3 regions of the Ponticoccus sp. (in: a-proteobacteria) genome follow, and region 3 is predicted to be linked to each of the others. Evidence: riboswitches for the same ligand, from Rfam matches in the RefSeq annotation. Region 3 holds a riboswitch; each other region holds the start of a gene.
What was found. Region 3 has a riboswitch for cobalamin ahead of nrdH (glutaredoxin-like protein NrdH). Riboswitches for the same ligand answer to the same signal wherever they lie in the genome.
Positions count from the first base shown of each region.

Region 1: it holds a riboswitch for cobalamin, as region 3 does, so the genes downstream of both, ACN5KJ_RS14690 (DUF1636 family protein) here and nrdH (glutaredoxin-like protein NrdH) in region 3, are expected to answer to the same signal.
Region 2: it holds a riboswitch for cobalamin, as region 3 does, so the genes downstream of both, ACN5KJ_RS17955 (hypothetical protein) here and nrdH (glutaredoxin-like protein NrdH) in region 3, are expected to answer to the same signal.

Region 1 covers NZ_JBLXGL010000008.1:154,450-158,987, reverse strand. The annotation lists gene cobN (cobaltochelatase subunit CobN) at 1-288, opposite strand, end outside; gene cobW (cobalamin biosynthesis protein CobW) at 321-1,373, opposite strand; gene ACN5KJ_RS14690 (DUF1636 family protein) at 1,370-1,765, opposite strand; cobalamin riboswitch at 1,845-2,050, opposite strand; gene cobO (cob(I)yrinic acid a,c-diamide adenosyltransferase) at 2,084-2,707, shown strand; gene ACN5KJ_RS14680 (FAD-dependent oxidoreductase) at 3,093-4,538, opposite strand, start outside.
Region 2 covers NZ_JBLXGL010000012.1:139,087-143,624, forward strand. The annotation lists gene ACN5KJ_RS17940 (ATP-binding cassette domain-containing protein) at 1-151, shown strand, start outside; gene ACN5KJ_RS17945 (3-hydroxyacyl-CoA dehydrogenase) at 167-1,099, shown strand; gene ACN5KJ_RS17950 (3-keto-5-aminohexanoate cleavage protein) at 1,114-2,043, shown strand; cobalamin riboswitch at 2,542-2,748, shown strand; gene ACN5KJ_RS17955 (hypothetical protein) at 2,873-3,184, shown strand; gene ACN5KJ_RS17960 (hydantoinase/oxoprolinase family protein) at 3,856-4,538, shown strand, end outside.
Region 3 covers NZ_JBLXGL010000014.1:24,151-28,688, forward strand. The annotation lists gene nrdF (class 1b ribonucleoside-diphosphate reductase subunit beta) at 1-382, opposite strand, end outside; gene nrdE (class 1b ribonucleoside-diphosphate reductase subunit alpha) at 394-2,526, opposite strand; gene nrdI (class Ib ribonucleoside-diphosphate reductase assembly flavoprotein NrdI) at 2,508-2,924, opposite strand; gene nrdH (glutaredoxin-like protein NrdH) at 2,941-3,162, opposite strand; cobalamin riboswitch at 3,256-3,450, opposite strand; cobalamin riboswitch at 3,838-4,029, shown strand; gene ACN5KJ_RS18920 (hypothetical protein) at 4,012-4,137, shown strand; gene ACN5KJ_RS18925 (ABC transporter substrate-binding protein) at 4,151-4,538, shown strand, end outside.

The DNA.
Region 1 (4,538 bases), on a different contig from region 3:
GGCCCAGTAGGGCACGCCGCCGATCAGCCGGATCAGCACGCCCTTCGCCCCCGCCAAGGTCTGCTCGACATAGGTGTCGACCGACAGCGGGTGCTTCAGCGCCGCAAGGTTCGCCAGCCGCAGCGCGGGCATCCGCTTCGCGCCGCCGCCGCGATGCCAGCCCGCCGCAAAGGCCCCAAGGTCCGAGTCCGAGAAGGACAGCACCACCAGATCGCCCGGGTCCTGCGCAAGGTCCCGGGGGGTGTCGGCCTCGTCCAGCCCGTGGCTTTCGCGAAAGATGACATGCATGGGCGTGCGGCGGGCCCAAGGCCCGCCCTACATCAGGCGGCGACCGGCGCCGCGCCAAGGATCGCGCGGATCGCCTCGGGCTTCACGTCGTCATGTTCGGCGATGACCACCACCTTCGAGACCCGCGCCTCGTCGGGCTTCCACGGGCGGTCGTACTGGTGACGCACCCGCGCGCCCACCGCCTGCACCAGAAGGCGCATCGGCTTGCCCTTCACGCTGGCATAGCCCTTGACCCGCAGGATGTTCAGCTCGTTCGCCAGCCGCTCGATGGCGGTGACCAGCTGCTCGGGGCTGTCGAGTTCCGGCAGCTCCACCACGATCGACTCGAAGTCGTCATGCTCGTGGTCGTCGTGGCCGTCATGATGCGAGGGGCGCGCATCCATGTCGTCCTCAGCGGCGGCCTCCAGCCCGAGGATCACGCGCGGGTCGACCACACCCTCGGCGACCTCGACCACCGGCAGCACGCGCGGCGCCTCGGCGGCGATGATCGCCTTGGCCCTGGCCACACCCTCGGGACCGGCAAGGTCGGGCTTGGTCAGCAGGATGATATCGGCGCAGCTGATCTGGTCCTCGAAGACCTCCGACAGCGGTGTTTCGTGATCGAGGCTGTCGTCGGCCAGCCGCTGCGCGTCCACCCGCGCCACGTCGGGGGCGAAGCGGCCCGAGGCCACGGCCTCGGCATCGGCCAGCGCGATCACGCCGTCGACGGTGATCTTCGAGCGGATATCGGGCCAGTCGAAGGCCTTCAGCAGCGGCTTGGGCAGGGCGAGGCCCGAGGTCTCGATCAGGATGTGATCGGGGCGCGGCTCCAGCGCCATCAGCGCCTCGATGGTGGGGATGAAATCGTCGGCCACGGTGCAGCAGATGCAGCCGTTGGCCAGTTCCATGATGTTCTCGGCGGGGCAGTCGGGGATGGCGCAGCCCTTCAGGATCTCGCCATCCACGCCGACATCGCCGAATTCGTTGACGACGACCGCAAGGCGCTTGCCGCCCGGGTTCTGCATCAGGTGGCGGACCAGCGTCGTCTTGCCGGAGCCGAGGAAGCCCGTGATCACGGTGACGGGCAGTTTCGAAAGGTCGGTCATTCGGCAGGCTCCTGCGTTTGCGGGGTCAGGGGTGGGATGCGCGCAATGCAGTTGCGCTTGAAGTGCTCGGGACGCTGGCGCCACGGGATCAGCCCGTCCGCCGTCTGGTGATAAAGCGACGCGCCTTCCAGCAGCATGTCGGAATGCGACGCCTCGTCGACATTGCCGAACACATAGGTCCAGCGGTCGCCGCCCCGCAGCGCGACGGTGCAGCCGGACTCGCAGTTCTGCAGGCATTCGACAGCGGTGACGCGCACGCCCTCGGGCGCGTCCCGCGCGGTGATCTCGTCATACAGACGCTGTCCGGGGCGGCGGTCGTCGGCGGGGACGTCCATGCCCTTGCGGCATTTCACGCAGACAAGCAGTTCGGTCGGGGCAGTGGGCGCGGTCATCGTCTCTCCTGTCCGGGGGGATGACGGGCGCGGCCCTTCGACAGGGACCAATCCCGACACCGGCACACCCCGTCCGGTCTCAAAAGCTCTTCTCGCTGGCAGGTCTCCCGGCTTGCGGATCTCGGGCCTTGCGGCCCAGCGGTCCCCGACCTTCCCGGCGCGATGCCAGTGGCGATGGGGCCCTTTCCGGTTCACGGTCGCGGGGGCGGCTGCGCCTGACCCCGCACGGGGCTGCACATTCCCTTTTCACCTGTTTACACAGGCACCAGCAGGGTGCGAGATGCGCCCATTCGCCCCGAGTTGTCAAGGAGAAGCGCCATGTCCGACACGGTCACCCCCGAAGAGCAGGCCCGCCACGCCGAGAAGATGAAGAAGATCAAGGCGGCGCGCGATCGGATGATGGCAGGCAAGACCGGCGAGAAGGGGCTGATCATGGTCCACACCGGGCCGGGCAAGGGCAAGTCCTCCTCGGGATTCGGCATGGTGATGCGCTGCATCGCCCATGGCATGCCCTGCGCGGTGGTGCAGTTCATCAAGGGCAACTGGATCACCGGCGAGGCCGAGATGATCCGCGAACGCTTTGCCGAGGAATGCCGGTTCTTCGTCTCGGGCGAGGGCTTTACCTGGGAAACCCAGGACAAGGCCCGCGACATCGCCGCTGCTCAGGCCGGGTGGAAGATCGCGAAGGAACAGATCCTCGACCCCGAGATCCGCTTTGTGCTGCTGGACGAGATCAACATCGCGCTGCGCTACGATTATCTCGACATCGACGAGGTGGTCGATTTCCTGCTGCACCAGAAGCCCGAGATGACCCACGTCTGCCTGACCGGCCGCAACGCCAAGCCCGAGCTGATCGAAGCCGCCGACCTGGTGACCGAGATGACGCTGGTCAAGCACCCCTTCCGCGACGGGATCAAGGCGCAGAAGGGGGTGGAGTTCTAGGCTCCCACCGTTCCTAGTGCGGCGTTTCGCGGGCCGGGCAAGGCCAAGCGGGTCGTCGCGCCCCTGGATCGTTTCGCACCAAGGCGCGCAGGGAATCGTCCCGCGCGATCCGGTGGCCTTGCTCCCGGGTCGGCTCTCCCGGCGGCGCTGCCCAAACGATCCGATGGCAATGCCGGAGCGTTGTCCCTGCCGACAGCCCCGTCCGCCCGTCATCTCTCCCGGCGGCCCTGCCCCTGCGTTGTCTCCCCTGCGCGTCTTCCCGTCCGGCGGCGCTGCGCTTGCGTCGCCCCGTCCGGCGGCGGCTGGACGCTGGAGGCAGTCCCGCCGCCCACCGCGCCCCCGGCCCCATGCCGGGATGCGGTGAAGGGCCCGGGATGCGCGGCGGTCAGATGTCCTTCATCAGCCTCAGCGCATCGTAGATCGCCGCGTGGGTGTTGCGGGCGCTCACCGCGTCGCCGATGCGGTAGAGCGCGAAACCCCCGTCCGGGTTGCGCGTCAGCTCCTGCGGCTGGCCGTCGATCAGCGCGTCGTAATCCACCGCGCCGCCGTTCGAGGACAGCGGCTTCAGCTCGAAATACAGCTCGTCCATCGGCAGGGTGCCGTAGTTCACCACCACCTGATCGTAGGTCTTTTCCGTCTTCAGGGCGCTGTAATCGGTGCCGATCACGGCCTTCAGCCGGTTGCCGTCGCGGGTCACGTCCTTGAGGCGGCGGGTGACAGTGAAGGTCACGTCCTTGTCCTGCAACGCGCGCATGTAGGGCACGAGGTTCATCGCCATGATGTCGGGCGCGAAGGTCCGGTCGGGGGTCATGATCTCGACCGTGCTGCCCGCATTGGCGGCAACCTCGGCGGCCATGACACCGGGATGATCGCCGCTTTCGTCGTAGATCAGGATGTTCTGGCCGGGCTTCACGTCGCCCGCGATGATATCCCAAGCGGTGACGACCAGATCCTGCTCCTTGCCGCTCTCGAAGAGTTCGGTGTTGGGCAGCCCGCCGGTGGCCACGATCACCACGTCGGGGTTCAGGGCGGTGACGTCTTCGGCCTCGGCCCATGTGTTGAAACGGAATTCCACGTCGCGCGCCGCGCATTGCGCCATGCGCCAGTCGATGATGCTGATCATCTCGCGGCGGCGCGGGTTCAGCGCGGTCAGGCGGACCTGTCCGCCGGGATCGGGCTGCGCCTCCAGCACCGTCACGGCATGACCGCGCTCGGCGGCGACGCGCGCCGCCTCGAGCCCGGCGGGACCGGCGCCGACGATCACCACCCGCTTGCGGGTCGCCGCCGGTTCGATGGTATGCGGCATGGTCAGTTCGCGGCCCGTGGCGGCGTTGTGGATGCACAAGGCATCGCCCGCCTGATAGATCCGGTCGAGGCAGTAGGTGGCGCCGACGCAGGGGCGGATATCGTCCTCGCGCCCCTCGACGATCTTCTTGACGATATGCGGGTCGGCCATGTGGGCGCGGGTCATGCCCACCATGTCCAGAAGCCCCGCCGCCACCGCATGGCGCGCCGTCGCCACATCGGGGATCTTGGCGGCGTGGAAGGTGGGCATGCCGGTGGCCTGCTTGACCCGACCGGCGAAATCCAGATGCGGGGCGTTCTTCATGCCCTGGATCGGGATCAGGTCGGTCATCGCCGGGTCGCTGTGGATCCGGCCCCGCACCACGTTGAGGAAATCGACCATGCCCGAGGCGGCAAGCCGCCTGGAAATCTCGATGCCGTCCTCTTCGGTGATGCCGCCTGCCTCGGCCTCGTCCGCCGTGTAGCGCAGCCCGACGATGAAGTCGTCGCCCACCCGCTTGCGGATGCCACCCAGCACATCCATCAG
Region 2 (4,538 bases), on a different contig from region 3:
GTCCATCATCATCGTGGACCACAACCTCGACCTCGCGCTGACGCTCTCGGACCGCACCGTCGCGCTGGAACGCGGCAGCATCATCCATGACGGGCCCTCCGCCGCGCTGGCCCATGACATCGACCTGCGCCGCCAGGTCCTGTGGCTGTAACGAAAGGGACCTGACATGACCGAGACAGTCGCCATCATCGGCGCGGGCCTGATCGGCCGCGCATGGAGCGCACTTTTCGCCCGCGCCGGGCATTCCGTGCAGGTCTGGGACGCCGATTCCGCCGTTCTGGACCGCTTCGCCGCCGACATGGCCGTGCTCTGCGACACCCTGCTGGCCGAGGGCCTCTTGCAGGACCGCGACGGGACGCTGACCCGCATCCGCACCTGTCCCACGCTGGAAGAGGCGGTCGCGGGCGTCAGCTTCGTGCAGGAGAACGGGCCCGAGAAGATCGAGGTCAAGACCGACCTCTTCGCCCGGCTCGACGCGGCCACCCCGCCCGGCGCGATCATCGCCTCCTCGACCTCCGCCATCGTCGCCTCGCGCTTTACCGAGGGGCTTGAACACCGGCACCGCTGCCTCGTCGGGCACCCGGTGAACCCGCCGCATCTTGTCCCGGTGGTCGAGCTTTGCCCCGCGCCATGGACCGCGACAGAGACCATGGACCGCGCCGAAGCGCTCTACCGCGATATCGGGCAGGTGCCGGTGCGCATGACCCGCGAGCGCGACGGCTTTGTCTTGAACCGCCTGCAGGGCGCCCTGCTGGGCGAAGCGCTGCGGCTCTTGGGTGAGGGCGTCGTCAGCGTCGAGGGGCTGGACGCCACCATCAAGGACGGGCTGGGCCTGCGATGGGCGCTGATGGGGCCGATCGAGACCATCGACCTGAACGCCCCCGGCGGCATCATCGACTACGCCACCCGCTACGGCGGCTTCTACGCGCGTTTGGCCGAGGAACCGGCGGGACCGGAGGTCTTTTCCGTCGACAACGCCGAGAAGATCGCCGCAACATGGCCACAGGACCGCAGCCCCGAGACCATCCGCGCCCGGCAGGACAGGCGTGACGCGCGCCTTGCCGCCCTGCGCCGGCACCTTGCATCCGAACAATCCTGAAGGAGCCCCAGACCATGGCGAAACCCCGCAAGGTCATCATCACCTGCGCCGTGACCGGCGCGATCCACACGCCCTCGATGTCCGAACACCTGCCGGTGACGGCCTCGGAAATCGCCGACGCCGCCATCGGCGCGGCCAAGGCGGGCGCGGCCATCGTGCACCTGCACGCCCGCAACCCCGAGGACGGCAGCCCCGACCAGTCGCCCGAGGCCTTCGCGCCCTTCCTCGGCGTGATCAAGCAGGCCTCGGACTGCGTGGTGAACATCACCACCGGCGGCGCGCCCACCATGACCATCGAGGAACGCGTCCGCCCGGCGGAAACGCACCGCCCCGAGGTCGCCTCTCTGAACATGGGGTCGATGAACTTCGGCCTCTTCCCGATGCTCAAGCGCTTTCCGAACCCCAAACACCAGTGGGAACGCGACTACCTCGGCAACAAGAACATCATCTTCAACAACAGCTTCGGCCAGATCGAATACATCCTGACGACGCTCGGACCGCTCGGCACCCGGTTCGAGTTCGAATGCTACGACACGGCGCATCTCTATAACCTCAAGCACTTCCTCGACGCCGGACTGGTCAAGGCGCCGCTGTTCATCCAGACGGTCTTTGGCCTGATGGGCGGCATCGGCGCGCATCCCGACGACGTCATGCACATGAAGCGCACGGCGGACCGGCTGTTCGGCGACCAGTACCAGTGGTCGGTTCTGGGCGCGGGCAAGAACCAGCTGCCCATCGCGGCGATGGCGGCGGCCATGGGCGGCAATATCCGCGTCGGGCTGGAGGATTCGCTCTGGGCCGGACCGGGGCAACTGGCGCGCAGCAACGCCGAGCAGGTGACGAAGGCCCGCCAGATCATCGAGGGGCTGGGGCTGGAACTGGCAACCCCGGACGAGGCGCGCGAGATCCTGCACCTGAAGGGGGCGGATCAGGTCGGCTTCTGACCGGCCCTGACGGACGGGGGCGCGGCGCACTCGATCCGGTTCACCGGAGGCCGGGGCGCTGCTTTCGCGCGTCGACCTTACCCCCGGATACGGGCTGTTGATCGCCGGGTTGCGCGGCACCGTCGGCGTCGCGTCCGGGCAGGCACGGCAAGCGACGGTCGCGGTGCCGGATCCATCCCGTGACCGTCCTCGACCGCCGGACCCCGAAGCGCCCGGGCATCGCCAACGCGCTTCTCCGGTCCGGGGCACCCCCCGCGCCGGAAGACGAACTGCGGGCACGGGCATCGCGAACGAAGGCGGCACAGGCGCCCGCCTTCCGGTTCGCATCAGGGGGCAGGTCGCCGACCCAAGGCATGTCCGGCAGCGGAGCCTCCGGCGCATCCCCCGGGCGGGCAAGGCGCGGTCTGGCCTGGGGGCTGACAGGGGAAACACCCCGCTGGACGGCAAGCGCCGTAATGGCCGCCATTGGCAATTCCACTCGACTTTTGCCCGGAATTCTGCAATGCAGAAGGCGATGGTGACCGGCCTGAAAGGGCCGGTTTAAAAGGGAATGCGGTGAGGGCCTTGACCCAACTCCGCAACTGCCCCCGCAACTGTGAGCGGCGAGCGACCCCGAAGAACACCACTGAACCGAAGCGGTTCGGGAAGGTTCGGGAAAGCGGCGACCCGCAAGTCAGGAGACCTGCCATCTCCGGTGCGTGCTGTTGCGCACCGCAGTCACCTTAACCCGGGCGGGGCGCTCTGGGACTGGAGAGACGACATATGGACCTGACGGCCCTGTGGACATCGCCGCCTCCGTTCATGCGCCCTCCCCTGCGCGGAGGGCGCAATGACACTGGAACGCACGATCCTTCAACTCGACACCGGAGAGATGCCAGCCGACGAGGCGCGGCAAATGGGGCAGCTTGGCTATATGCAATGGATCGCGGGCTTGCCGGGCAATGCGGATTATCTGCAGGCCGCGCGGGGCGCCTTTGACAAGGCCGCTCCGTTCATGGGCCACTCGCCGGCCGTGGCGGAATTCTGCAGACTTCTGACACGCTCACTGGAAGCGCCGCTGACGCCATTGCCCCTTGCGATGCCAAAGCGGCAGAGGCGCGGCGGCGCGCAGGCCCGACGGTCCTACCGCCTGCCGCATTGAACCCTCACGCAGGGGCCGCCGCCGCAGGAAAGCCGTAGCCCTGAAGGCCTCCTCTGCCTGAGCGAACAGGGGGCGCCTTGCGGAAGCATTTGCCAAGGACGACCGACCGGCCCTCGCTTGTGAAGCGCGCGCCGTAACCCGAGACCCGTCAACCGGCGGCACCCCGCTTGGCGCCCCGGGCGGTCGGTTCACGCTGGTGGACCATGTCCGGGCCGCTGAAGGCCCATCCCGGCACGGGCGGACAAGCAGGCCGCGCCGCACGGTCCCGGCCCCGCGCAACAGCCGCGCATCTGCTCGCCGCCGACCTTGACATCGAGGTCCCGGCCAACCCTGGCGGGCCCGGTCCTGTCGGCCACCAGAGCAGCAATCCCGGCGCCCGGGCCAATCCGGGGACCAGCCGCTTTGCACCCCGGCGGGCCGAAAGGCCAAAGACCGATATCCCGCGCCGCGACCAGAGCCCGCACGACCCGGGGGGGATCCGCGCCGACATCCGCAACACCCGCCGTGCTTGGGAAAGGCCGCGAAACCGGCCCGGCGGTCGCTCTGCACCCATGCCTCAATGCCCCGACACGGGACTATCGAAATAATCGATAGCGGTAAAAAAACGTTTCGTTTCCCTCACTAGACGGCCCGTGACACTTAACCGTCAAGGCAAACGGAGTGCAGTTCCCATGACCCACGCAAAGACCAAGACACGTCTGGCAGCTGATATCGGCGGCACCTTCACCGATGTGGTGCTGGAAACGCCCAAGGGCATGTTCACGGCCAAGGTGCCGACCGATCTGGAGCAGCCCGAACGTGGCATCATGGCGGGTGTGACCATCGTTCGCGAGCAGTCGGGGCTGGCCCCCAGCGATATCGATATCTTCGTCCATGGCACCACCCTGGCCACAAATGCGCTGATCGAGCGCAAGGGCGCCAGGACCGCGCTGATCACGACCGAGGGCTTCCGCGACAGCCTCGAAATCGCATATGAATCCCGCTACGATCAGTTCGATCTGCAGCTGGAAAAGCCGGCGCCGCTGGTGCCGCGCGATCTGCGCTTCACGGTGACCGAGCGGATGGATGTGCGCGGCAATGTCCTGCTGCCGCTCGACCGCGCCCGCGTCACCGAACTGGCCGCCGAACTGAACCGCCTGGGCATCGAGGCGGTCGCCGTGGGCCTGCTGCATTCCTATGCCAATCCGGCCCACGAGCAGGCCGTGCGCGCTCTGCTGATCGACGCCGGCTGCACGGCAGAGATCACGCTGTCGTCGGACGTCTGCCCCGAAGTGCGCGAATACGAGCGCTTCATGACCACCGTCTGCAATTCCTACGTGCAGCCGATCATGGCCCGCTATCTGCGGGCGCTGGA
Region 3 (4,538 bases):
GGAAGGCCTCGTCCACCTGAACGGTCTGGCACAGGGTCGAGAAGACCGACGAATAGGACCGCGCGTGCACCGCCTCCATGAAGGCGATATTGGTCAGCACCGCCTCTTCGTGCGGTGTCTGGGCGTCGGGCATCAGGGCGGGCGCGCCGACCGTGTTCTGGATCGTGTCCAGCAGCGTCAGCCCGGTGAAGACCCGGATCGTCAGGGTCTGTTCGTCCTCGGTCAGCTGCGACCAGCTTTGGATGTCGTTCGACAGCGGCACCTTTTCCGGCAGCCAGAAATTGGCGGTCAGGCGGTTCCAGATTTCCAGGTCCTTGTCGTCCTGAAGGCGGTTCCAGTTGATCGCGCGGGGGACGGGGCGGGTGTGGGTCATGTCTTTCATCGTCTCGTTCCTCAAAGCGTGCAGGACACGCAGCCCTCGACTTCGGTGCCTTCCAGCGCGGCCTGGCGCAGGCGGATGTAGTAGATTGTCTTGATGCCCTTCTTCCAGGCGTAGATCTGCGCGCGGTTGATATCGCGGGTGCTGGCCTCGGCGGGGAAGAACAGGGTCAGCGACAGGCCCTGGTCGACGTGTTCCGTCGCCGCGGCATAGGTGTCGATGATCGCCTCGGGGCCGATGTCGTAGGCGTCGCGGTAATATTCGAGGTTCTCGGCGTTCATGTAGGGCGCCGGATAGTAGACGCGACCGATCTTGCCCTCCTTGCGGATCTCGATCTTCGCGGTGATCGGATGGATCGAGGAGGTCGCATAGTTGATGTAGCTGATCGACCCAGTGGGCGGCACCGCCTGCAGGTTGCGATTGTACAGCCCGTGCGTCATCACGTCCTTCTTGAGCGCGACCCAGTCCTTCTTGCCCGGCAGCTCGATGCCGAACCGCTTGAACAGCGCCTTCACGGATGGCTGCTCGGGGCGCCAGCTGCGGTCGGTGTACTTGTCGAAATAGCTGCCATCCGCATAGGCCGAGGTCTCGAACCCCTTGAAGCTGCGGCCCTTCTCCTGCGCCAGTCGGCAAGAGGCGGTCAGCGCGTGGAACAGGATGGCGGCGAAATAGGCGCTGGTGAATTCCACGCCTTCGGGGCTGCCGTACTGGATATGCTCGCGCGCAAGGAAGCCGTGCAGGTTCATCTGCCCAAGCCCGATGGCGTGGCTTTCGTCGTTGCCCTTGCGGATCGAGGGCACCGAGTCGATGGCCGACATCTCGGACACCGCGTTCAGCGCCCGGATCGCGGTGCCGACAGAGGCGCCCAGATCGCCGCCATCCATGGCCCGCGCGATGTTCATGGACCCGAGGTTGCAGGAGATGTCGGTGCCCATGTGCGCATAGCTGAGGTCGTCGTTGAATTCGGACGGCTCGTTCACCTGAAGGATCTCGGAGCAGAGGTTCGACATGGTGATCCGGCCCGCGATCGGGTTCGCGCGGTTCACCGTGTCCTCGAACATGATGTAGGGATAGCCGCTTTCGAACTGGATTTCGGCCAGCGTCTGGAAGAACGCGCGCGCGTTGATCTTCTTCTTGCGGATCTTCGGGTTGTCGACCATCTCGGCGTATTTCTCGGTGACCGAGATTTCCGAGAAGGCACAGCCGTAGACCCGTTCGACGTCATGGGGCGAGAAGAGGTACATGTCCTCGTTGCGCTTCGCCAGCTCGAAGGTCACGTCCGGGATCACCACGCCAAGGCTGAGGGTCTTGATGCGGATCTTCTCGTCGGCATTTTCGCGCTTGGTGTCGAGAAAGCGCAGGATATCCGGGTGATGCGCGTGCAGATAGACCGCGCCCGCACCCTGCCGGGCGCCCAGCTGGTTGGCGTAGCTGAAGCTGTCCTCCAGCAGTTTCATCACCGGGATGACGCCCGAGGACTGGTTCTCGATCCCCTTGATGGGCGCGCCGTACTCGCGGATGTTGGTCAGCATCAGGGCCACGCCACCGCCGCGCTTGGACAGTTGCAGGGCCGAGTTGATGCCGCGCCCGATGCTTTCCATGTTGTCTTCCAGCCGCAGCAGGAAGCAGGACACGAATTCGCCCCGCGCGGTCTTGCCGGCGTTCAGGAAGGTCGGCGTCGCGGGCTGGAACCGGCCCGAGAGGATTTCCTCCATCAGCTGCATGGCCAGCGTCTCATCGCCCTGCGCCAGCGCCAGCGCGTTCATCACGACGCGGTCTTCGTAGCGTTCCAGGAACCGCTGCCCGTCGCGGGTTTTCAGCGTGTAAGAGGTGTAATACTTGAACGCGCCAAGGAAGGTCGGAAAGCGGAACTTCTTGGCAAAGGCGGCCTCCCAGATCCTGCGAAGGAAGTCCCGGGGGTACTGTTCCAGAACCTGCGCCTCATAGTAGCCCTCGTCGACGAGATAGCCCAGCTTCTCTTCCAGCGAATGGAAGAAGACCGTGTTCTGGTTCACATGTTGCAGGAAATACTGCCGCGCCGCCATGCGGTCGGCTTCGAACTGGATGTTGCCCTCTGCGTCATAGAGGTTCAGCATCGCGTTCAGCGCGTGGTAATCAAGGCCTTGGGTCAGGCTGGCGTCAAGCATCGGGTTCCCCAGAAGGTTTGCAGCCCGTCACGAACACGGGCGATGTCGGCGTCGGTCCCCGCGAGTTCGAACCGGTAGAGCACGGGCACGTTGCATTTTCGGGCGATGACCTGTCCGGCCATCGCGAATGTCTCTCCGAAGTTCCGGTTGCCGCTGGCGATCACGCCGCGCAGCAGGGTCCGGTTCGCTTCGATGTTCAGAAACCGGATCACCGGCTTGGCCACCGCGCCGCGCCCCGCCCCGTCCGCGTAGGTCGGACAGATCAGCACGAAGGGCGCGGTCATCAGCGGCGGCGCGGCATCGCCGCGCAGGGGCAGCCGGGTGGCGGGAAGGCCGAGCCGCTCCACGAACCGGGCCGTGTTGCCCGAGCCGCTGGAAAAATAGGCGAGGCCCCCCATGACCGACCGCCCGGCGTCAGGACAGGCGGCTGATCATGTCGGGACGGAACCCGGCCCAGTGCTCGTCGCCCGCGACGACAACCGGCGCCTGCCGGTATCCAAGCCCGGTGACCAGTTCCATGGCCGCGGCGTCCTCGGTCAGGTCGACGAGGCGGAAATCGATGCCGCGCGCGGTCAGGGCGCGGGTGGTTGCGGTGCATTGCACGCAGGCGGGCTTGGAATAGACGGTGATACTCATGCGGTTGTCCCTTTGCCGGTTTGCTGCCTGTGGGCGAAGCGGACACGGGGACAGGGCCAAACGACCTATCCGCGCGCCCGGGCCCTCCGCCGCGGTCGTCGTTCATGCTCTGGCAGGTCTCCTGACTTGCGGCTCAAACGTTGCCCGTCCGCCTTCCCGGTGCCGTCCGACACCAGTGGAATGGACAGAAACTCGCCGTTTACAGTTGCGGGGGCAGTGCCGGACCCTCACCGGCTTCCCTCTTAGCCGACGAGTCACCCCGCCGGAACCAAAGCAACTGCATATTGCGATCCGGGGCAGGGGGGTGTCAATATATTGAAGGTCGTTTTCCGGGGATAAGTCGACGTCCGGTATCGGCAGGGGCTTTTCGGGTCCGTCATCCTGCCTGTCGCCCGGGCGGGAAGCGGCGGGCCGACCACCGGAGGATGCCCCGTCGCGAAGGCCGGGCTGTGGCGCGCCGGGCCCGGCTTTCCGCGCCCGCTGGTCCTGCGGCGAACAGCGCGCATCCACAAGGCCCCCGCCGCCGCGCGCCGGGCATCGGCCAGCATGCTCCGCCGACGGGCTGCCGGGGGTCCATCAGTTCCAGCGCCACCGAATATCCCGATGCGCCAATGCGTTACCCCCTCACGGCCAGGGACCCGCTGCCTTTGCTGTTGCCGCGGAGCGCGATCTCTGTATCTTCCGGCCTGCCACGGTTCCGCAACGGCGGATGAAAAGGGAACGCAGGACGGGGAGACCCAGGCTGCGGCTGCCCTCGCAACTGTAGGCGGCGAGTTCGCGATCGTGCCACTGGCCCCCGGGCCGGGAAGGGATCATCGAACGTCCGAGCCGCGAGCCAGGAGACCTGCCATGGCAGACGCAACCGCCGACGAGGGGCTCGGCAGGGTGGCAGCCATGGCCATGGGGCCGGACGCCGAAGGGCGCCGGGTCCGGCGCCGTGATGCACCCCAAGAGCACCTCGGGAAACAAAACTGATCGAGGTGATCGCATGTTGTTCAAATCCACCCTCTCCGCCGCGGCTGTCGCGCTGGCGACCTCGGTGCCCCTTTGGGCCGAAACCATCACCGACGATGTCGGCCGCTCGGTCGAGGTCGATCTTCCGATCCAGCGCGCGGTGATCTTCAACCGCTACTCGGTGGAATTCGCCCGCGCCATCGGCGCCATCGACCAGGTTGTCGGCACCGGCGCCAGCACCTATCGCGACCCGGATTACTGGCCCGAGTTCACCGAGGCCGATGTGGTCGGGCAGGGGCAGAACGAACCGAACTACGAGGCGATCATCGCCAAGAACCCCGATCTGGTGATCCTGCCGCGCAATGGCGTCTACGAAGAGGCGGCGCGCCAGCTGGAACCCTTCGGCATCCCGGTCATGGTCA